DNA from 3 places in the Rhodococcus sp. 2G genome. Region 1 is predicted to be linked to each of the others. Evidence: riboswitches for the same ligand, from Rfam matches in the RefSeq annotation. Region 1 holds a riboswitch; each other region holds the start of a gene.
The links. Region 1 has a riboswitch for thiamine pyrophosphate ahead of BO226_RS03520 (3-oxoacyl-ACP reductase). Riboswitches for the same ligand answer to the same signal wherever they lie in the genome.

Region 1 (5,111 bases):
GCCGAACCGGGGTTCGCTGCCGTAACACGCGGGGCGAGCCCCGGTTCACCGCGTCAACGACCGGTCCGTGAACGACCCTCTGTTGTGAGCCAGATCACCAGGGCTGAAGCGGCTGTCCGTTTCCGCAGGTCACCAGGCAATGACACGCTGTTCGCCGCGGGGTCTGGGTCTCGATGTGATCCAGAAGCCATGGAGTCGTGGAAACACAATCGCTACCGTTGATGGCGATCGAGTGCCCGAAACGGGCGAATGGAAGTGAGAGATCATGGGCAGTTCTCCGGCCCCTGAACGAATTGCCGAATACCCCAGACCTTCGCACACGCTGCTCCACCTCACCGACACCCACCTCGTCGGTGGAGACGAACTCCTCTACGGCACCGTCGACGCCGACACCCGCCTCGGCCTGATCCTCGACGACATCCGGGCCTCCCGGGTCCGACCCGACGCCCTGGTGTTCACCGGCGACCTCGCCGATCGCGGCCAGCCCGACGCCTACCGCAAGCTCCGCGGACTCGTCGAACCACTGGCCGCAGCGCTCGACGCCGAGATCGTGTGGGCGATGGGCAACCACGACGACCGCGCGACCTTCCGTGAAGAGCTGCTCGACGAAGCGCCTCTCGGCGCACCGATCGACGCCGTCCACACCGTGGGCGGACTTCGGATCGTCAGCCTCGACACCTCGGTCCCGGGCCATCACCACGGTGAGGTGACCGACGACCAGCTCACCTGGCTCGCCGACGAACTCTCGACACCCGTCCCGTTCGGTACCGTTCTCGCACTGCATCATCCGCCCGTGCCGAGCGTGTTCGACATGGCTGTCCTTGTCGAACTGCGCGACCAAGCGGGCCTCGCCGAAGTATTGCGCGGCACCGATGTCCGCGCCATCCTCGGTGGTCACCTGCACTACTCGACCTCGGCCACCTTCGCAGGCATCCCGGTGTCCGTCGCCTCGTCGACCTGCTACACCCAGGATCTGAACGTCCCGGTCGGTTCGCAGCGCGGGCACGACGGCGCGCAGGGTTTCAACCTCGTGCACGTCTATCCCGACACGATCGTGCACTCCGTGGTGCCCAGCGGAAGTTACGCCACCGCCGGGCAGCCCCACACGGCCGAGGACGCGGCGCGGCGTCTGGCCGAAGCCGGCATCCGCATCCCCGAGAACCCCGACCTCACCGTTCGGATCTAACCGACGTCCGGTCGGCCCGGGTGGCCGGTCTCCCAGGGTGCCGGGATCGGGTAGTACCGCTCCAGGAACTGCGTGACCTTCGCGGTGCGCAGCTCCAGGTCGACCTCGGGCGTGCTGCCGTCGTTGAGGCAGAACAGGTCGAGATTGCGGCGCGCCAGGATCGTGTCCAGATGTCGCAGACCGGACTTCACAGTGGTGTCGACGTACTCCACCTTCGCCGTGGTCTGCTGCACCGCGCGGCCGGTCAGCAGCGTGTAGTAGTGGTAGAAGGAGTTCGTCACCGAGATGTTGTCGGCCGCCCGGAACGGGCTCGCCGCCGTCGCAGCGAACTCGTCCCCGAACTCGCGTTCCATCTCCGCCATGATCGACCTGCGCAACGGGACCGGGGTGTGTTCGAGGTGCCGAGTGATGGTGACCCCGAAGCGATCCTGCAGGAGCTTGCGGTTCATGCGGGCGGAGTTCTCGAATCCGCTGCGCGACGGGTCGTTCCGACCCAGCCCGATCCGCACGTCGCACTCGATGAACTTGCTGACACCCCCGCCGGAGAAGAACAGGCTCGGGCTCACCCGGCGACCGAAGAACATGTCGTCGTTCGAGTACAGGAAGTGCTCGGACAGCCCCGGGATGTGGTGCAGTTGCGACTCGACCGCCATCGAGTTGTAGGTGGGCAGCGCCGACGGGTCGGCGAAGAACTCCTCGCTCCGCACGAACGTCACACGCGGATCGTCGGCGAGCCACGCCGGTCGCGGCGAGTCGGTGGCGACGAAGATCCGCCGCACCCACGGCGCGTACATGTGGACCGAACGCAGGGCGTACTTGAGTTCGTTGATCTGCCGGTAGCGCGCCGGCGAGTCGTCACCTTCGCCGACGACGTAGTTCTGCATCAGTTTCGCGCGCTTGGCCTGGAACGACTTCGACGACCCGTCCACCCACGAGAACACGAGGTCGATCTCGAACGGGATGTCGCCGGGGTGGCGGTCGAACATGCCCTCGATCGTGGGCCACAGCTGTCCGTACCGCTCGACCGTCGTCCGGCGCATCTCGTCGCGCAGGGCGACCGTGCGGGTGAGGGCGTTCGGACGAGGCATGATCACCTCGTCGTCGGTGTAGGTCCACAGCTCGATGTCCACACCGTTCGACGCGCCGTACCGCAACCCGCTGGTCAGCTCGACGCGCGGGCGGAACAGCCGGAACACGCGGTCCTTCCTGTCGCGTGAGAGCCGTCCGTCCGACACCGGAACCGGGCGTCGCTTGGAGCCGACAGCCTTCGAGTAGAACGGCTCGTCGGCGCATCCCTCGGCGAGCGCGGCACGCAATCTCTTCCGATCGGCACGGTCGATCGCCAGGATCGGGCGGTCGCTGTCGTCGCGGACGAGCAGGTAGTCGATGTGCGCCCGGTCGAGGGCGCGGCGCAGGAGCAGTACGTCCTCGATCTGCGCTTCGTCGGGCGTCGTGGTGGTGATGGGGATCGCGTAGCGATCCTCGAACCATACGACGTCCTCGTGGCGCGCGGGTCCGCGGACCGGGGCACGGTCGAGCGGCGGGGCGTCTCCGACCTGCTGGGAAAGGGAGACGTAGGGAGCGTTGTAGGGGGCCGGCGTGTGCGTCGGAATCTCCTTTCACGGATCGGGGCAGGAAAGGCTCATTTTAACGCCGATCTGAGCTAAGTTCCCGGGTCGGTGATGTGACGATCCGATGAATGCCGACGCCGACGGTCTCGACGGGGTCGAGATCCCGAGGTGTAACCTGTGCGCAGGACTCGACACGGGGTGCCGGACACGGCTGAGAGAACACCCGTCGAACCTGATCTCGATTATGCGAGCGAAGGGATGCCGAGCCGGCGACAGGCCTGAGGTCTGTCGCCCTCACGCACCCTTCCCGACACAGGGAAGGCACAGAAGATGTCATTGCAGAACCAGGTCGTCCTCGTCACCGGTGCCGGTCGCGGCCTCGGCCACAGCATCGCGCAGGCGTTCGCCGACGAAGGAGCCGCCGTCGTTCTCGATTACCGGCGCAGCGGCGAGAGCGCGCACGAACTGGCCGACAAGATCGGACCCGAGCGGGCCGTCGCTCTGAAAGCCGATGTCACCGACCGCGCCGACGTCGAGTCGCTGTTCGCGCGGGCCCGCGAGCACTTCGGGCGACCCGTCACCACGGTCGTCAACAACGCCCTGCCCGACTTCTCGTTCAACGGCGACGCCCGCGCCAAGGCGGACGAGATCGGATACGCCGAATTCGGTGCCCAGTTCGACGGGGTCGTCGGTGGTGCCGTCAACGTCATCCAGGCCGCGCTGCCGGGCATGCGGGAAGCCGGCGGCGGCAGCGTCGTCAACATCGGCACCAACCTGTTCCAGCACCCCGTCGTCCCGTACCACGACTACACCGCCGCCAAGGCCGCGCTGCTGTCGCTGACCCGCACCTTCGCCGCCGACCTCGGCCCCGACGGGATCCGCGTCAACATGGTCTCCGGTGGGCTGCTGCGCACGACCGACGCATCGTCGGCGACCCCCGAAGCGGTGTTCGACCTCATCGCGTCGTCGACGCCGCTGCGGAAGGTCACCACCCCCGAGGATCTCGCGGCCGCGGTGCTGTTCTTCGCCTCCGACTGGTCGCGGGCCGTCACCGGGCAGAACCTGGTGGTCGACGGGGGACTGGTGATGAACTGATGACCGGACCACGCACCCTCCACCTCAACGCCTTCCTCTACGGCGTCGGGCACCACTCGGCGGCATGGCGCCATCCCGACTCCGCCGCCGAACGCATCGGCGACATCACGTATTTCGAGGAACTCGCCCGCACCGCCGAACGAGGACGCCTCGACGCCGTGTTCTTCGCGGACGGTCACAGCGTCAACCCGAAGTACACGGCGGGCACCACCTGGTTCCTCGAACCCCTCACCGCGCTGGCGGCCATGGCGCGCGCGACCGAGCACATCGGTCTGGTCACCACCGTTTCTGCAAGCTTCTTCACGCCGTTCCACGCGGCACGGATGCTGGCCTCGCTCGACCACATCAGTGGTGGCCGCGTAGGAGCCAACATCGTCACCTCGATGTTCGACGAGGAAGCGCGCAACCACGGATTCGACGCGCTCCCGCCGCACACGGAGCGATATGCCCGGGCGGAAGAGTTCATCGAAGTGCTGTGCGCACTGTGGGATTCGTGGGACGACGGCGGTGTCCTCGTCGACCGGGTCGGCGGCAGGTTCCTGGACTCCTCCGCGATCCGTCCGATCCATCACCGGGGCAAGCACTTCCGCGTCGACGGTCCCCTGACCGTGCCGCGGTGCCCGCAAGGCCGACCCGTGCTGTTCCAGGCGGGGGCGTCGGAGACCGGGCGCAACCTGGCGGCCCGCCACGCCGAGGCCGTCTACTCCGTCGCGTGGGACATGACCGCGGCGATCGAGTACGCCACCGACCTGCGCGCGCGGATCGCCGCGGCCGGCAGGGATCCCGGTACGGTCGCCATCCTGCCCGGACTCGTCACCTACGTCGGTCGCACCGAGGAGGAGGCGTGGGCGAAGAAGGCGGAACTCGATGCGCTCCTCGACGTCGATGCCGCCGTCACCCAGCTCGGCGTCTTCACGGGTCAGGACTACACCGGCCACGACCTCGACGCTCCCGTCGACGACCTGCCACCCATCGAGGAGTTCACCGGGCCGCAGGGGCGCTACGCGACGGTGCAGCGCATCATCGAGACCCGCCGTCCCACCCTGCGCGAACTGCTCGGCTACCTCGCCGCGGGTGGTGGTCACGCGACGATGATCGGCACCCCCGAATCCGTCGCCGACAGCATCGAGGAATGGTTCAGCGCGGGTGCCTGCGACGGCTTCAATCTGATGTGCCCCGCCTATCCGGATTCCCTCGACGACTTCGTCGACCTCGTCGTCCCGGAACTGCAGCGTCGCGGCCTGTTCCGGACCGAATAT
Region 2 (8,812 bases), 1.4 Mb from region 1:
CCTCACCACTGTTGGAACCGATGAGCGAATCCACCGCACCACTGCTCGCGATCTACCCCAATCGCAGAAACATGAGGTGGACACGTGGATGCTGCGCCGTGCCGCGGTCGATGCACGCCGCCGACTCCCGAAGCTGGATGACCCGAATCCCTCGACCTTGCTGGCTCAACGGAAGCCGGCGTCGCGGCTGACCGCGCTACGCGCTGTCCATGTCCCCGCATCCGAACAGCACGCAGAAAAGGGACGGGACCGACAGGCCTATGACGAACTCCTGCGGTCGCAGCTTGCCCTCGGAGTGCTTCGAAACGCACAAGCCGCAGAAGTCGGCATCGCCCACAAGCCCACCGGACGACTGCTCGATGCATGGTTGGCCGGCCTGCCGTACACCCCACAGGTGCACAGCTGCGGGCGATAGCCGATATCCACACCGACATGACCGCCTCCGGCCGATGAATCGGCTGCTGCAGGGAGACGTCGGCGCCGGAAAGGCCCCCGCCCTGGCAGCCACTGCGTTTGCGTTACTGGTAATCGAAGGCGGCTTTCAGGCGGTCCTCATGGCCCCGACCGATATTCTCGCTCGGCGCAACACTTCGAAGAGATCGCCGAAGCATTACGGCCTCTCGGCGTGACCGTCGACCTGCTGGTGTCCCGGACCTGCCTCTCCCCCGATCGACGCCGGTCGAGTTCGAAACCATCATGACCACACCGGTCGCACAGGCTGCGTGACCGAAACTGTCACCGAATCGTGCAGCAGTCCCCATCGAAGGCCAGCTGTGCGGACAAGGTCCCGATCTCCTCGAGTCAACAGTCGATGACATTCAGAAGAGTACCTCCTCGTAGCTCGTACCCCGGATGCACCGATTCGCTGGCCTGATCGCAGCGAGTTTCGTTGGGTGGCATGGGACGGTGTGTGGGCATGGTTGAGCATCCGACCTCTCGTGTCGGGTTGTTCCACTGGGGCTTTCGCGTTGAGGGTGGGCAGATGTCCTGGGCGTTAGGCGACGATCGGGTGTGCGCGACCGAAGGTGTTGTCGAACAAGTTGTGCCACGCTGTTTCCCACGGCCAGTTCTGCGGGAGGTGCAGCGTCAACCGTCTCGCCGAGGAGGCGACGCGGGCGGGGACCGAGACAATGGTGCGGCGGAGGGTGCCGGTCGTCGCTTTCGTCAGTTTGGGATCGCTGGTGAGGGTCCCGGCGGCGCGGGTGAGGTTGAACGCCATCACCGCGCAGACGAGCCACGCGGCGTTCGCCGGAAACGAGTTCGACGGTAGATGGGCGAGTGCGGAGTTCTTCAGGTCCGCGTGCACCTGCTCGATGATGGCGTGCTGGCGGTGAGTCTTGTCGGCGGCGACGGTATCGAGGTCGTCGGGGTCGGTGGTGGTGAAGAACGCGTGGAACCGCCAGATGTCGAACAACGTGCCCTGACCTTGGTCTTTCTTCGGTCGCAGGTCGGGGATACGCCGCACGACCAACCGTCCCGCAACGTGGTGGGCCTTCTTCTGGGAGGCGAACGCCGTGAACGGGATCTCGGCGACCTCCGCCCGCGAGATCCAGGTGTCGGTGCCCTCGTCGTAGAGGGCGTCGGTGTACTGGATCGGCGTCCACGAGGACTCGTCGTCGCCGATGGAGGCGATCGCACGTTTGATGGTGGAGGTCAGGCGCACGGTCACCGAGACATCGGCGCCGGCGCGGAGCGCGGCCCCGATGGTGGGATAGCCGTAGAAAGCGGAGTCGCCGCGGACCAGGGGCTTCGACGCGCCGTGGCCGTCCGCCCCGCCGGCCTGGGAACGCAGCCGGTCGACGGTGGCCAGCGCATCGGAGACCATCCGGGCGGCCCCGCGTGCGGAGCCGCACGCTCCTCGGCGCAGGCGTTGGCCGACGATCACCGGAGCAGCGGTCTCGGTGGTGACGGTGGCGATGAGGGCGTTGAGTCCGCGCACGCCGGAGTAGCCGTAGCCGGAGCCTTGTTTGCCGTGGCCGTGGACCTCGATGATCGAATCGTCGATATCGACCAGGACTCGCCCGGTGTCGATGCCGGGGACCAGTGGGGTCTTCTCGGCGAGGTTGCCCAGGAACCGCGAGGCGACGGCGTCGAGTTGCCGGACGTGTCCGAAGCTGAACTGGCGAAGAAACGATCCCAGGGTCGACGGTGCATAGGGGCGGTCGAAGACGGTCTCCATCGCCCCGTGCCGCAACAGTGCCAGGTCGGCGATGCTGTCGGCGCCGGCGACCATCCCACCGATCAGGGACCCGACCTTGTAGCCGGCGTTGGCACCTTTGTCGGTCGGCACGCTCAGGTGCTGATCGGCCAGGGTGAGCAGGCCGCTGGCCTGCGCCAACGCCATCACCGGGACCAGCCCCGCGGTCGACATCAGATTCGGGTCGTCGAACCTCGCCGCGGCGACGGGCCGGGTGTGAGATAGTTGCATCTGCGAGATGCCCTCCGGTGTGGTGTGAACTGATCCCTAGACAAGATCGATTCTTCCACTACGGCAGGGCATTTCGTCGTTACGACCCGCTCGCCACCCCAACCGAATCGGTGTATCCGGGCGTACAGGACGGGCCGACTTCGCACCGCTCCGACGACCGGACCAGCTACATCTGCAGCGAGACGAGTCGGGTGTTAGGGTCTGTGACGTCCCCACGGGAGCCCCATTGCAGGGGCTGAGATCGGGCTGAGGCAGCCTGCGACCGTCGAACCTGCCCGGGTAATGCCGGCGAAGGAAGTAGGAACGATTCCGATGAGTGCATCCAATTCGCATGCCCTGAGCTATGTCCACGACGAGGAACACGACCTGCGTGTACCTGTCACAGAGATCCGCTTGAACGACTCTCCCGGCGGGGTGCCGAACCCGCCGCTGCAGGTCTACCGCACTGCAGGTCCCGGTAGCGATCCGCTGGTCGGGCTCCCGCCGACGCGCTCCGACTGGATTGCTGCTCGCGGCGACGTCGAGCACTACCCGGGGCGAGAACGGGATCTGCTCGACGATGGCCGCTCGGCTGTGCGGCGTGGAGAGGCGTCCCAGGAGTGGAAGGGGCCCCGACCTGTCCCGGTGCGAGCGAAGACAGGCCGGACGGTCACGCAGATGCACTATGCCCGGGCGGGGATCATCACCCAGGAAATGCGGTTCGTGGCGCTGCGGGAGAACTGCGACGTGGAACTGGTGCGCTCGGAGGTGGCGGCGGGTCGGGCGATCATCCCCGCCAACGTCAACCACCCCGAGTCCGAGCCGATGATCATCGGCAAGTCCTTCCTGGTGAAGATCAATGCCAACATCGGCAACTCAGCGGTGACCAGCTCCATCGTCGACGAAGTCGACAAGATGCGCTGGGCCACCCGTTGGGGCGCGGACACTGTGATGGACCTGTCCACCGGCGAAGATATCCACACCACCCGAGAATGGATCATTCGCAACTCCCCGGTGCCGATCGGCACGGTGCCGATCTACCAGGCTCTGGAGAAGGTCGCCGGCCAGGCCGATGCGCTGACGTGGGAGATCTTCCGCGACACCGTGATCGAGCAGTGTGAGCAGGGTGTGGACTACATGACCATCCACGCCGGAGTGCTGCTGCGCTACGTACCGCTCACGGCCGAGCGGCTCACCGGCATCGTCTCCCGAGGTGGGTCGATCATGGCCGGTTGGTGCCTCGCCCATCACGAGGAAAATTTTCTCTACACCCACTTCGACGAACTGTGTGAGATCTTCGCCCGCTACGACGTGGCATTTTCCCTCGGGGACGGGCTGCGACCGGGGTCGATCGCCGACGCCAACGACGCCGCGCAGTACGCCGAACTGGACACTCTTGCCGAACTGACCACCCGTGCCTGGGCTCACGACGTTCAGGTGATGGTCGAAGGCCCTGGCCACATCCCGATCCATCGGGTGCGGGAAAATGTGGAGCGTCAACAGAAGTTATGTCATGGAGCGCCTTTCTACACCCTGGGGCCGCTGGTGACCGACATTGCTCCGGGCTACGACCACATCACCTCCGCGATCGGGGCCACCGAGATCGCCCGCCATGGCACCGCGATGCTGTGTTACGTCACCCCGAAGGAGCATCTGGGACTGCCGAATCGGGACGACGTGAAGACCGGGGTCATCACGTACAAGATCGCCGCTCATGCCGCCGACATCGCCAAGGGCCATCCCGGTGCCGTCGAGCGTGACGACGCGTTGTCGAAGGCGCGTTTCGAGTTTCGGTGGCGGGATCAGTTCGCTCTGTCGCTGGATCCGGATACGGCCGAGCAGTTCCATGACGAGACGCTTCCGGCCGAACCGGCCAAGACAGCGCACTTCTGCTCGATGTGTGGGCCGAAGTTCTGCTCGATGCGTATCTCCCAAGACATCCGGACCAGGTTCGGTGACGCCGCCGACCAGGCCGCCGTCGCCGGGATGCAACATATGTCCGACCAGTTCAGGGCCGCCGGCAGCACGGTGTACTTGAACGCGCCCACCGTTCCGGCCCTCGAGGATGTGGCGGGGCACGAGTCGATTGGAGCCGAAACGGGCGGTGTGCCCACGTAAGGAGTCGGGTGAGTTCCCAATGTCGCTGGCGGTCACAGTGCGACGGAGGAAACTCGCCAGCGCTGCATGGCTGGACAATCGTCGACGCTATTGTCTGTCGGCTCCGGATTCGTGCCATGTTGATGTGCGCTGCCTCGAAGGCGTTCGTCGGAGTCGTACCTCGAACGAGGGGTAGTGAGCATCTGTCCCGGTGACATGGGGGCAATGGTGTCGTGCGGCGAGGACGAACTGTTCGAAGGACCCGTCGAGTTCGAGGTGGATCGTGTCGTTTGCGACTACCACACGGTGTGCGTCGAGACCGAGCAGTCGGGCGACGACGAAGGTTGCACTCAAGGTTGCGACATTCCTGGTGATCCCTAGCGGGAGGAGGGATCCGGTGTCGGTGAGGGCTTCGTGTTCGCCGGCTCTGAGGACGAGTCTGGCGTCGGGGTGCACTCCGTGGGCTGCCACGGACACGGCGATGTTGTCACGGTCGTCGGAGCCCACGGCGGCAAGGCATCGGGCCCGGTCGAGGCGGGCGCGTTCGAGGAGGGTTCTGTCGGTACCGTGCCCGACGATGGTGGGAATGTTCAGTGCTCGGGCCAGGCGCAGATTGCGGGCTCGATCGTCGCGTTCGATGGCGACGACGGGAATGCCGAGTTCGCGGAGTTCGAGGCACAACCGGAGACCGACCTGTCCCAATCCGACGACGATGACGTGGTTGCGGCGGGGGAGAACCCGTTGACCGATCAAGCCGATGAGGCTGGTTCCGAGCAGACGTTCGATTATCCCGGCGGTGAACATGGCGGTGAACACGATCGCCGCCAACATCGCCAGAGCCGCGAACACGTCATAGGTGTGGTCGCCGTGTGAGGCCGGTGCGGGACCGACGGTGGCGACGACCTGGACTGCTTCTTTGAGGGACTCGACCCAGTGGTGGCCTTTGCCGACGGTGAGCCATATCCAATCGATCAGGAGGATGGCGAGCAGTCCGATAAGGCCGGTGAGCAGCATGCGGGTGCCGGCGTCGTGGGATCGCAGTGTGCCTACGGAGTGGACGAATCGGCGGCGAATTCTGCTGGTGCGGCTGTGGGGTAGCGGCTGCCAGGTCGGTTGGTCACCGTGGGCCGATTGCCGGAGGACGCGTGTGGTGCCATCGGGCGCGGTGTGCGCGGCGTCGATCGTGGCAGCGATGCACGGGCCGGCCAGGGACGGTGTCGCGAGGTCTGCGGGGGAGGTGACCTGACAGTGGGGAATCAATCGGGTGAGTTGGTTGGCGATGGTGCGATCGAAGACGGTCACGACCATCGGTGTGTGGGGACTGATGTGGGCGATGGCGAGGGCATAACGGACGGCGACCGCGTCGTCGTGGGTGACGACGGCGACCCCGGCCGGGTCGTGCTGGGTGATCTGCAGAAGTTCCGGGTCGTCGGGTGCATCGAGGTGGAGAACATCGAAGTGGCGTTGGGTGAGCGACGCGCACACGAGCCGGGCAACATTCGACGCGCCGATGACAACGAAGGGGGACATCGGGCCGACGCCGATCACCGCACCGGTGCAGGGAACGAGGTGTAGGCAGTGAAGATGCCACCGGAGCCGATATCGGATGTTGGGTCGATCAGCTCCGGCAGCACCGCTTCGAGGCGTATCGGGGCAGCAGCGGTGACACTTGTCTCCGGAGTCGGGGTGGGTACCAGACGAATATTGTTGATCCGCAAAATGTTACTGCCGAGTTCACGTCCGGCGGCGAGAGCGAAGGATTCGATTGCGCCGTCCATGGAGTCTCGCGCCGGTCCTCGATCGGTGTCGGTGATTCTGCGGAGCGTGTCCAGCCCGGTGACGGTGACGATCGATCCGATGCCGCCGGTGCGGTGGAGGGATACTGCAGCACGTCTGGTCGTGTGGAACAACAACGCCATGTGGTCGTAGGTGAACCGGCCCCAGTCGGCGGGGCGGATCTTGCTCAGCGAGTGGCATGCGGTTTCCGGGCCGGGTAGCCATGCGGTGTGCACGAGCGCGTCGATGCCGCCATGTCGTCGCTCGAGGTGGGTGAACATGCTGTCGACGTCGGATTCGAGGGTCAGATCGGCCGCGACCGGATGAGCGATCCCGTCGTCATCGGCGACTCGGCCGGCGAGGTGCTCGGCAGCATCGAGGGTGAAGCTGTGCGTGAACACGTGGTGTCCAGCTGCTGCCAACGTTCGGGCCACGTGGGCGCCTTCGTTCTGTTCGACGCCGGTGACCAGGACACGCAGTGAGGTGGTGGGTAGAGCCAACGGGTGCAGCGACGGTTCGGCGATGCTCATCTGGACTCGTTTCGAGGGTGCCGGGGGCGCGGGGGGAGGAGTTCCGCGCCCCCGGGAATCGGGGTGGGGTGGATGTCTGTCGAGGTCCACGGCCGTGGGATCGTGTGCGGACGAATCGGCGGCCGGCCGAAGGGGGCAGGGCGTCGGCGACCGGGGACCGGTGCGTGCGCGTGCTCAGTGAGAGGTCGGTGACAGCTGTTCCTGTCCGGAGGTTTCGTCGTTGTCGGACAGGTCCTGTCGGTAAGTCTCGCGCATGGCGATCACGCAGACGACGGAGACGGCGCACATTGCGACCATGAACAGCGCCACGGCGACGTACGAGCCGGTGCGATCGAGCAGGTAGGTGGCGACGATCGGTGCGGGAGCGCTCGAGGCGAGGGTGCCGATCGTGTAGCCGAAGGAGATTCCGGTGTAGCGGATGCGGGTGTCGAAGGCTTCGGCGAAGAAGGCTGCGAGGGGACCGTAGGAGGTGGCGAAGGCGAGGCAGAACACCACGAACCCGATCATCGCCAGCGCGAAGGATCCGGAGTTGACCAGCCAGAACCAGGGGAAGGTGAACAGCAGCATGGCGAGAACCCCGGCGAGGAAGACCGGCTTTCGGCCGTAGGCGTCCGACAGCTTGCCGAACAACGGTAGTGCGACGAACGTGACCGCCATGGCGACGAGGACGAGTGTCAGCATCTGGTTTCGGGTGTAGCCGACCTGCGTGACGCCGTAGCTGAGGCCGAATACCGTAGTGCCGTAGAAGGTGACGCCGATGGCGAAGTAGGCACCACAGGTCAGGAGGACCTGCTTGGGGTAGTGGCGAAGGACCACCCCGATGGGCAGCTTCTCCAACTGTGCGTTCTTCTTGACGCGGTCGAAGTTCGGGCTTTCGCCGACATGCAGTCGGACGAACAGGCCGATCGCGACGAATGCGCCGCCGATCAAGAAGGGAATGCGCCATCCCCAGGATTCGAACGCTTCGGGAGACAGTCCGGCCATCAACAGGAAGACCGTGTTACCGAGCATCAGTCCTGCCGGCACGCCCATCTGCACCCAGCTGCCGTAGTAGCCGCGTTTGTCGGCGGGAGCGTGTTCGACGGCCATGAGGATCGCCCCGCCGATCTCACCACCGAGTGCGAGACCCTGCACGAAACGCAAGGTGACGAGGATGATCGGTGCGGCGACGCCGATGGTCTCGTAGCTCGGGAGCAGCCCGACTCCGAGAGTGGTCAAGCCCATGATGGTCAAGGTGATCACGAGCATGGACTTGCGTCCGATCCGGTCACCGAAGTGACCGAACACCACTCCGCCGAGCGGGCGCGCCACGAAGGCGGCAGAGAACGTGGCAAAGGCGAGCAGAGTGCCGATCAGAGAGTCGAACTCGGGGAAGAAGATCTTGTTGAAGACGAGTCCGGCTGCGGTGCCGTAGATGAAGAAGTCGTACCATTCGACTGTTGTGCCGACACCGCTGGCAAAGCCTACTTTCGATGTTTGGGACATTTTGGGCATGTGGGGCCTCCGTTGCCGCGAGCGCGAGATGATTTCTGCGGCTCAATATATGGGTGACCCAGAACACATAACATCTCCATGTGGAGAGGTGGAGTGCGCTCCGGGTATAGCGAATTCGATTCAGAGCAAGCGAAGTTCGTGAGCGCGTGCAATGGCTTCGACGCGATTGCGCGCGTTCAGTTTCTGCATGGCGCTCTGCAGATAGGTCTTCACGGTGTTGCGGGTGAGAGACAGTTCCTGAGCGATTTCGGGATTGCTGTGACCCATGGCCGCAAAACGCAGCACTTCGTACTCGCGCCGGGTCAGGCCGGCCCGGTACAGCGCCTCGGAGGTCACGACTTTTCGTGGTCCCGTCAACCTCGGGTCGACCACCCGGATTCCGCTGGACACACGGTGAATGGCTGTGGCGAAGTCCTGTCCGCTGATGTCCTTGACGAGGCAGCCGTCGGCGCCTGCTTCCATCAGTAGATCGATGGCACCGTGATCGGCGAACGCGGTGAACAGCAGT
Region 3 (8,812 bases), 2.5 Mb from region 1:
CGCCCATCGGCTCCCCGTCGACGGTGAGCTGCTCGTTCTCGACGGCGAACAGGGTCGTGTCGAACTCCGGTGTCTGCACGTCGAATCCGGCGTCGCGCAGGGCTCCGGCGACGTAGTCGACGCTCGCGTCGTAGCCGGGGGTCCCGAGCGAACGGTTTCCGTCGTTCTCGCCGGCGATCCGTTCGAGTTCCGTCAGGTGCGTCATGACGGCATCGAGTTGCACGGCGTCGGCGAGCGCCGTCGGCTCGACGGGCGGCGCCTCCACCTCCGCCTCCGAGCATCCCGCCGTCAGCAGTACACCGGCGGCGATCAGGGCCGCTCCCCGCATGCCGTATCTCGTCTGCGCCCGCGCCATCGACCGAGCGTACACAAAAGCACTGCGCCGCACGGGGAAACCGTGCGGCGCAGTGTGCGGAGGCAGAACCTGCGGCGTGTCGAGGTAGTACCTCAGGCGTCGCGGCGGTTGACCACCACGAGTGAGGCCGCGAACACAAGGAACGAGAAGGCCGCGAAGTACAGGAGCGATCCCCATGGACCCCAGTGGAATTCGATTCCCTGCCCGATACCCAGGAAGTTGTTCGCGTTCGCGAACGGCAGGAACGGCTGGATCTCGCGGCCCACCGAACCGAACAGCGCGAACAACGACTCGAGCAGCAGCGGCCACAGCATCAGCAGCGCGATCGTGCCGGCCGACTGCCGCAACAGCGTGCCCACACCGACCGCGAGGAAGACGCACAGGAACGCGTAGATCGCGGTGCCGTAGACCGCGCGCCACGCCGTGTCGCCGCTGAGGACGAGTTCGCGACCTGCGTCGGGCCCGGCCAGTGCCTTCGCGAGGTAGAAGGCACCGAACGAGACCGCGAGTGTCAGCACCGCGCCCAGCACACCGATGAGCAGGGCCTTCATCGTCAGGAGCATGGTGCGGTTCGGGGTGGCCTGGAAGGTCGTGCGGATGACCCCGAAACGGTATTCGCTGGTGACCGACAGTGCCGCGAGGATCATGAGCACCAGCACACCGAAGCCGGTGACGCCGCTGACCGCGACGTCCACGGTCGGATAGAACCGTCCCAGTTCGTCGTCCATCCCGGCCGACGCGCGGGAGACCGACCCGAGGATCGCGGCCAGACCCAGGCCGAGGGCGACGATGACGAGGGTGCACCACAGCGGTGACTGCACCGACGTGAGCTTGATCCGTTCGGCCCGCAGTGTGTCGAGCGCCGTACTCATCACAGTCCACCCTTCATGACGTCGTCGACTCCGGATCCGTGGTATTCGACCTCGCCACCGGTGAGTTTCATGAACGCTTCCTCGAGCGACGCGTTGCGTCCCGCGAGTTCGTGCAGCACGATCGACCGGGTCGCAGCGAGTTCGCCGATCTCCGCCGCCGGAGCGCCCGAGACGTGCAGGGCACCGTCGTCCTCCCGCACAGTGTGCCCGCGTTCGGTGAGCGCGGTGCGCAGCTCGTCGAGTTGCGGGCTGCGCACGACGACGAACGAGTCGGACGCGCGGTCGACGAACGCCTTCACCGAGGTGTCGGCGATGAGCCGTCCACGGCCGATGACGATGAGATGTTCGGCGGTCTGTGCCATCTCCGAGAGCAGGTGGCTGGACACGAGCACCGTGCGGCCTTCCGCGGCGAGCGCCTGCATGAACCTCCGGATCCACACGATGCCCTCGGGGTCGAGGCCGTTGACCGGTTCGTCGAACAGCAGCACGCGCGGGTTGCCGAGCAGTGCGGCGGCGAGACCGAGTCGCTGCGACATGCCGAGCGAGAAGCCGCCGGCGCGCTTGCCCGCGACCTCCGTCAGTCCCACCTGGCGCAGAACCTCGTCGACACGCGAGGCAGGCAGACCGTTCGACGCGGCCAGCCAGGCGAGATGCGACCGCGCCGACCGGTTGGGATGCACCCACTTCGCGTCGAGCAACGCCCCGACGGTGGTGAGCGGCCGTGTCAGCTCGCTGTACGGCTTCCCTTCGATCAGTGCGGTTCCCGAGGTCGGCCGGTCCAGCCCCAGGATCATGCGCATCGTGGTGGACTTCCCCGCGCCGTTGGGGCCGAGGAAGCCGGTGACGATGCCGGGACGGACCGTGAACGTCAGGTCGTCGACCGCGGTCGTGGACCCGAAGGTCTTGGTCAAGCCGGTCACTTCGATCATGCGCACCACCCTACGTGCGGCTCCGGCGAGCGCATCCGATCACACTCCCCGGAGCCGCACGCGGTGCGTCAGGGGACGAAGACCTCGGTGGTGACCGGGATGCTCGGTCGCTCGGTACGCATCGTCAGGGCAACGCGGCCGGGCCCGGGGAACACGTGCATGACCAACGGCCGGGTGCTCGTGTGGAAGGCCGGCACGAAGCGGGTCTCCGTACCGCGGGCACCGGTGTCGAGGTTGTGCCAGTCGAAAGCGACGGTGACGTCGCAGTTCAGGATGCTCGGCGTCCACTCGCCGAGAAGCGAGTAGCCCTGCGTGATCCGCAGTTCGATCCCGTGGGTGGCACCCGGCGCCGAGGAGTACTCGTAGAGCGGGCCGTCGAAGGCGGTTCCACCGGCGCGCACGATGCCGGCGCAGATGCCGTCGCCCAATGTCAGCACGGGTGGCGTGGACAACTCCGTCGTCGCGCACGACCTCGGTCCGGTGTTCGACCAGCCCATCTGACACGGTTCCTGGGCGCCCGCGACACCCGGCGCCGCGACGGCGACGACAGTGCCCATGAGCCCGGCAGCGGCGGCAGCGAGAATTCTGTGTGCAACTGTCATGCCCGGGGATCGTACAGACCGATCGGTAACCCGTCGCGCGACAATCGGAAACCCCTGAACACCAAGGTGCTCAGGGGCTTCCCGTACCGGTCACGGCTCCATCGGCGAAGATGCCTGGGCCCAGAAGCGTTTCGGGATCCGGCCGGCGTGCCGGGCACGGAATCCCGCTTCGACGGCGTGACGCATCGCCGACGCCATCAGCGCCGGATCCTTCGCGCGGGTGACGGCGGTCGCGAGCAGCACGGCGTCGCAACCGAGTTCCATCGCGAGCGCCGCGTCGGAGGCGGTTCCGATTCCCGCGTCGAGGATCACCGGCACACCCGCAGCCTCGACGATCATCTCGATGTGGTGCGGGTTCGAGATACCGAGGCCGGTCCCGATCGGCGAGCCGAGCGGCATCACCGCGGCACAACCGACGTCCTCGAGGCGCCGCGCGAGGACGGGATCGTCGGTCGTGTACGGCAGGACGACGAAGCCGTCGTCGACGAGTTGTTCGGCCGCGGAGACGAGTTCGATGGCGTCGGGCAGCAGCGTCCGTTCGTCGGCGATGACCTCGAGTTTCACCCAGTCGGTCTCCAGCGCCTCCCGCCCGAGCTGCGCGGTCAGCACGGCTTCCTTCGCGCCGCGGCACCCGGCAGTGTTCGGCAGCGGTTCGATGCCGAGGCGGCGCAGCAGGTCGAGGACACCGGTTCCGGAGGCCGCGTCGACACGGCGCATCGCGACGGTGGTCAGTTCGGTGCCCGACGCGACGAGTGCCTCCTCGAGCACGGCCAGGTTCGCCGCGCCACCGGTGCCGGTGATCAGCCGCGATCCGAAGGTGCGGCCGGCGATGGTGAGCTGCGGCAGGTCGGCGCCGGGATCGTGTGTGTCAGCCACCCTGGACCGCCGTGAGGATCTCGATGCTCGCTCCGCGCGTGACCGGCTCCGACCAGCGGCCACGCGGGCACACGACACCGTCGACGGCGACCGCGATGCCCTTCTCGGGCAGACCGAGCTCGTTCAGCAGTTGTGACACGGTCGGGGCCGCGTCGTAGTACTTGTCCTCACCGTTGACGGTGATGCCCACGGATACGTTCGTCATCCCACACTCGCTTCCGTAATTCGTCCAGGACAGGCGTACTGCGCGTCGGCCAGCGACCGCCCACCGAGTTCGGCGAGCACCGCGTCGACGGTGAGCGGCGTGAGCAGCACACCGTTGCGGCCGTGGCCGGTCGCGGCGACGACACGATCGGAGAGCCGGCCGATCAGCGGCAGGTTGTCGGGGGTCATCGGGCGCAGGCCCGCACTCGCCTCGAACAGTTCGTACTCGCCGAGCGCAGGAAAGATCTTCTCGGCGTCGGCGATCAGATCGCGCACCCCGGCCACCGTGACCTGTGTGTCGGACGCCTCGTACTGTGTGGCGCCCACGACGAGGCCGTCGTGGCGGGGCACCAGATAGGCGGGGCGTCCGTGGACACTCGCGCGCACGGTGCGCTGCGGCGGCGGAGTCGCGCCCGGCCGCACCCGCAGGCGCAGGATCTCGCCCTTGACCGGACGGACCGGAAGGCCCGGCCACAGTCGCGCCGACGCCGAGCCGGCGGCGAGCACCACCTGATCGTCGGGAAGGTCGGCGAGATCGTGGACGGCGGCGTCGGAGAAACGCACCCCGGCCGCGGTGGCCGCGACGCGCAGGGCGTCGACGAGCGTACGGTTGTCGACCGACGACTCGGTGGGCGCGAGCAGTCCGAGACGCACCTTCGGGCCGAGCGACGGTTCGAACTCCCGGATCTCCGCACGGGAGAGCAGACGCATCTCGTGCCCCCGCTCCCCGACCCATTCGGCGACGGTCCGCAAGTCGGCCGCGTCCGCCGCGTCGAGCGCGACAGTCAGCGACTCCTCGGCGGTGAACACGTCGACGCCGGTCTCCGCGCGCAGTGCATCCGCGAATCCGGGCCAGCGGTCGAGCGAGGCCGCACCCAGGGACAGCACGTGGTCCTCACCGGGCCAGCCCTCGGACAGCGGGGCCAGCATCCCGCCGGCCACCCACGAGGCGCCACTGCCGGGATTCGGGTCGTGCACGGTCACGATGTGCCCCGAGCGGGCCGCGCGCCATGCGATCGACAGCCCGATCACTCCGCCACCCACGACGGCCACAGTTGCCATTGGTCCACCTCACTCCCTGCGCCGGCATGATCCGGGTCAGGTCATAACGGTCGGGGCCGGCAGGCCCCCTCTCAGCCCCGCGAACCTCGGGACTCCCGTGTCGTCACTTTCTGCTTAGAGGCTACCGTCTTGGTCGTGACCACCTATCGCGGCAACCATCCCGACCCGCGCGGCCGCCTCGCGACCGCCCGGTTGTATCTGTGCACCGACGCTCGCCGGGACACCGGCGACCTCGCACGGTTCGTCGAGGAGGCCCTCGCCGGTGGGGTCGACATCGTCCAGTTGCGCGACAAGGACTCGGCCGGCGAGAAGAAGTTCGGACGCCTCGAGGCACGCGAGGAACTCGCCGCCCTCGAGATCATCGGCGAGGCGTGTGCACGCCACGGTGCGCTCCTGGCCGTGAACGACCGCGCCGACATCGCGCTCGCGTCGGGCGCCGACATCCTGCATCTCGGTCAGGGCGACCTGCCGGTGCGGCACGCGCGGCAGATCCTCGGCGACGAGATCGTCATCGGCCGCTCGACGTCGAGCCGCGCGCAGGCTGCGCTCGCCGACATCGAGGCGGGCGTCGACTACTTCGCATCCGGGCCGGTGTGGGACACACCGACCAAGCCGGGACGGACCGCAGCGGGGCTGGAGGTGACGCGCGAGGTCGCGCAGTCGCAGCCGGCACGGCCGTGGTTCGCGATCGGCGGCATCGATCTCGAGCGGCTCCCCGAGGTGCTCGACGCCGGTGCCACGCGGGTCGCGGTGGTCCGGGCGATCACGAAGGCATCCGATCCGCGGGCAGCCGCGGCGGCGCTGAAGGCCGCACTCCCGACCTGAGGCGTTACAGCCAGCCCAGCACGGCCGAGGGCGACATCGAGATCGTGCCCCTGGGCAACCGCGCGCGCAGGCCGCGATCCGCGGTGACCACGACCGTCACCCCGGGGTCGACCACGGCCGTGGTGGAGGCGAGCCGTGCCAGCTCGTCGTCGCCGCTGCCGTCCGCGCTGTGCACCGGGATCCGGACGTCGTCGATCGTCGCGTCGCGGGCATGCCCTTCGAGGACCGCTTCGACGCGGGGGACCCAGCCGAACGTCCCGTCGGGAATTTCGACGGTGCGGGGCAGGACCGCGGCGAGGTCGGCGAGCAGGGCGCTCGTCGCGCCGGGGCGGTCGCGCCACCATCCGGTGGGGCCGCTCGCTCCGAGCACGTTCGCGGTGTCGAGCAGCATGCGTACCGGTGAGGTGCGCAGCGACGGCCACGCCTCGGCGAAGCCGCTGTGCAGCGGCATCGCCTCGACCTCCGGTTCGGGCACCCAGCGCAGTTCGGTGCTCTCCTGGTTGAGACTGGTCACGAGAGTTTCGGTGGCGTCGGCGACGACGGTGGTGTAGGTCCATCCGCCTGCGAGACCGGACGTGACGCGTTCGGCGCGTACCGTCACGGCCGCGAGATCGATGCCGGCCTCCTCGTGGGCCTCCCGCACGGCGGCGTCGACGGTGCTCTCGTGCGAGTCGCGCGCTCCACCGGGAAGTGCCCACGTCCCGCCCTGGTGCGACCATGCCGCCCGATGCTGCAGGAGAACCGCGGGGCGACCGTCCGCGAGCGGAGCGCGCAGCAGCAGACCTGCGGCGCCGTGCCGTCCCCAGCGCTTCTCGCCGTCCGGTCCGACCGCCCAGCCGTCACCGTCTCCACGCATTGCGTCCGTCTCTCCGACCCGCCCTCGCCCGGACCTGTACCCGGTACCGGATCCCCGCCGTCCGTGGACGGCAACAATACCGCCGGGCTGCTTATATGCTCCCCTCAGACCGCTCGACACGAGGAAGGGAGTGCCCGGTGGACGTACGGATCACCCCTCCCTTCGCTCCTGTCGAGAGCCACATCCGCGACGACGCCGATACGGACACTCCGGACGCCCGGTTCGACGACGCTCGTGCCCTGCTCCGGTCCACGCCGGTCCGGTTGGTGGTCCTCGGGGTGGTGCTCACCGTGCTGCTCGTCGCCTCGGCAGCGGTCTCCGCAACGATGGTGTCCGGCAGGCAGGCCACCCACGATCGTCTCCTCGCGTCCATCGAGCCGCTCGCCAGCGCGGCCCAGAATCTCTACAGCGCGCTGTCGGTGGCCGACGCCGCCGCCGTGACGGGCTTCATCTCGGGCGGACTCGAACCGGAGGCGGTGCGCAGTCGCTACATCCGGGCGACCAATGAGGCCGCGGAATATCTCGTCATCGCGGCGACCGGCCTGACCGATGCCGACCGCGAGACCGCGCACAACCTGACGGAGATCGGGCGGCTGCTGCCCGTCTACACGGGTCTCATCGAGACGGCTCGCACCAACAACCGCACCGGGCATCCGGTCGGCGCCGCATATCTCGGCGAGGCCTCGCACCTGATGCAGACCGAACTGCTCCCCGCCGCGCAGGAACTGCACACGCGCGGCGTCGCCGCGGTCGAGGACACCCAGCGCGACGCGGTGCGACCGCCCTGGCTCGCGATCGGATTGCTCCTCGTCACGGTCGCTGCCCTGTGCGTGGCGCACGCCGTCGTGAGCCGCCGCAGTCGTCGCACCCTCAATCCCGGAATCCTCGTCGCGATCGGCGCGACCGGCGCGCTGCTGTGCTGGTTGCTCGTCGCGGGCCTGGCCTCGTCGAGTGCCACCGAACGCGCCATCGAGCGCGGTGCGGCACCGCTCGCCGATCTCACCGAGGGCCGGATCCTCGCCCAGCAGTCGCGTACCGCCGAGACCCTGCTGATCGCCCGGCGCGACACGACCGGCGCGTACGACGACACCTTCGAGACCAACATGGCGCGGCTCGGCAACATCCTCGACGAGTACGGTCGCGATTCCGCCCTCGAGGCGGGCGCCGAGGCAGTGGAGACCGCCCGGTCGGCGCACGACGCATGGATCAACTCGCATGCACGCATGGTCGACGCCCTCGTCCGCGGCGACTACGCAGCGGCCTCGGTCCTCGCGGTCGGTGCAGGTCCCGGCGAGTCCACCGCCCGGTTCGTCGCTCTCGATGCGGCCCTGACGGAAGGAATCGACGACACCCGCACCGAACTGCGCGACAACGAGTTCCGCGCCTCCCGCACCCTCGCCGGCCTCGCACCGATGTCGGTGGTGCTGCTGACGGTGGCGCTGGTCGGCGTGTGGGTCGGTCTCCGGCCCCGGTTGAAGGAGTACCAGTGAGAGAGCGCGTTCTCGTCGCGGGCCTGTGCGTCGTCGCCGCACTCGCCGGCGGGTGCGCGACCGACCCCCCACCGCGCGCCCCCGGCCTCCAAGGGACGACGACCTCTCTCCCGCTTCCCGAGAACGCGCGGATGCTCGAGTCGTCGGTGGCCACACCGCCCGCCCCCGACTGCGGCGATCCCACCGCCTCGCTTCCCCCGGATCCGAACGCCACCGGACCTGCGATCGATCGGATCCGCACGCGCGGCCGGCTGATCGTCGGCCTCGACACCGGCAGCAACCTCATGAGCTACCGCGACACCGCGACCGGGCGCATCACCGGTTTCGACGTCGACATCGCACGTGAGATCGCCCGCGACCTCCTGGGCGATCCCGACCTCGTCGACTACCGCATCCTGTCGTCGGCCGAGCGCGAGAAGGCGCTGCAGGACTCCACCGTCGACATCGTCGCGAAGACCATGAGCATCACGTGCGCCCGACGCGAGAAGGTCGACTTCTCCACCGAGTACTTCCGAGCCCAGCAGCGCGTGCTCGTCGTCCGGGGATCCGACATCCGCTCCGCCGCCGATCTCGCCGGCCGGCGCGTGTGCATCGTCGAGGGCACCACCTCGCTGCTCCGGATGCGAGAAGTGCAGCCGTCGGCGTCGATCCTCACCGTGCCGTCGTGGGCCGACTGCCTCGTCGTCCTCCAGCAACAGCAGGTCGACGCCGTGAGCACCGACGACACGATCCTCGCCGGAC

Region 2: linked by a shared signal. The riboswitch ahead of thiC (phosphomethylpyrimidine synthase ThiC) and the one ahead of BO226_RS03520 (3-oxoacyl-ACP reductase) in region 1 are both predicted to bind thiamine pyrophosphate.
Region 3: linked by a shared signal. The riboswitch ahead of thiO (glycine oxidase ThiO) and the one ahead of BO226_RS03520 (3-oxoacyl-ACP reductase) in region 1 are both predicted to bind thiamine pyrophosphate.

Annotation. Positions count from the first base shown of each region.
Region 1 is NZ_CP018063.1:744,383-749,493, forward strand. Features, by position in the region: gene BO226_RS03505 (phosphodiesterase) at 266-1,186, shown strand; gene BO226_RS03510 (stealth family protein) at 1,183-2,655, opposite strand; TPP riboswitch at 2,942-3,033, shown strand; gene BO226_RS03520 (3-oxoacyl-ACP reductase) at 3,088-3,852, shown strand; gene BO226_RS03525 (LLM class flavin-dependent oxidoreductase) at 3,852-5,111, shown strand, end outside.
Region 2 is NZ_CP018063.1:4,623,917-4,632,728, forward strand. Features, by position in the region: gene BO226_RS21985 (IS1380 family transposase) at 995-2,428, opposite strand; TPP riboswitch at 2,633-2,742, shown strand; gene thiC (phosphomethylpyrimidine synthase ThiC) at 2,741-4,525, shown strand; gene BO226_RS21995 (potassium channel family protein) at 4,613-6,034, opposite strand; gene BO226_RS22000 (SDR family oxidoreductase) at 6,049-6,810, opposite strand; gene BO226_RS22005 (MFS transporter) at 6,985-8,304, opposite strand; gene BO226_RS22010 (response regulator) at 8,425-8,812, opposite strand, start outside.
Region 3 is NZ_CP018063.1:3,262,958-3,271,769, forward strand. Features, by position in the region: gene BO226_RS15350 (M20/M25/M40 family metallo-hydrolase) at 1-355, opposite strand, end outside; gene BO226_RS15355 (ABC transporter permease) at 448-1,227, opposite strand; gene BO226_RS15360 (ABC transporter ATP-binding protein) at 1,227-2,156, opposite strand; gene BO226_RS15365 (hypothetical protein) at 2,225-2,758, opposite strand; gene BO226_RS15370 (thiazole synthase) at 2,849-3,634, opposite strand; gene thiS (sulfur carrier protein ThiS) at 3,627-3,839, opposite strand; gene thiO (glycine oxidase ThiO) at 3,836-4,900, opposite strand; TPP riboswitch at 4,897-5,009, opposite strand; gene thiE (thiamine phosphate synthase) at 5,036-5,725, shown strand; gene BO226_RS15390 (NUDIX hydrolase) at 5,730-6,581, opposite strand; gene BO226_RS15395 (hypothetical protein) at 6,719-8,071, shown strand; gene BO226_RS15400 (glutamate ABC transporter substrate-binding protein) at 8,068-8,812, shown strand, end outside.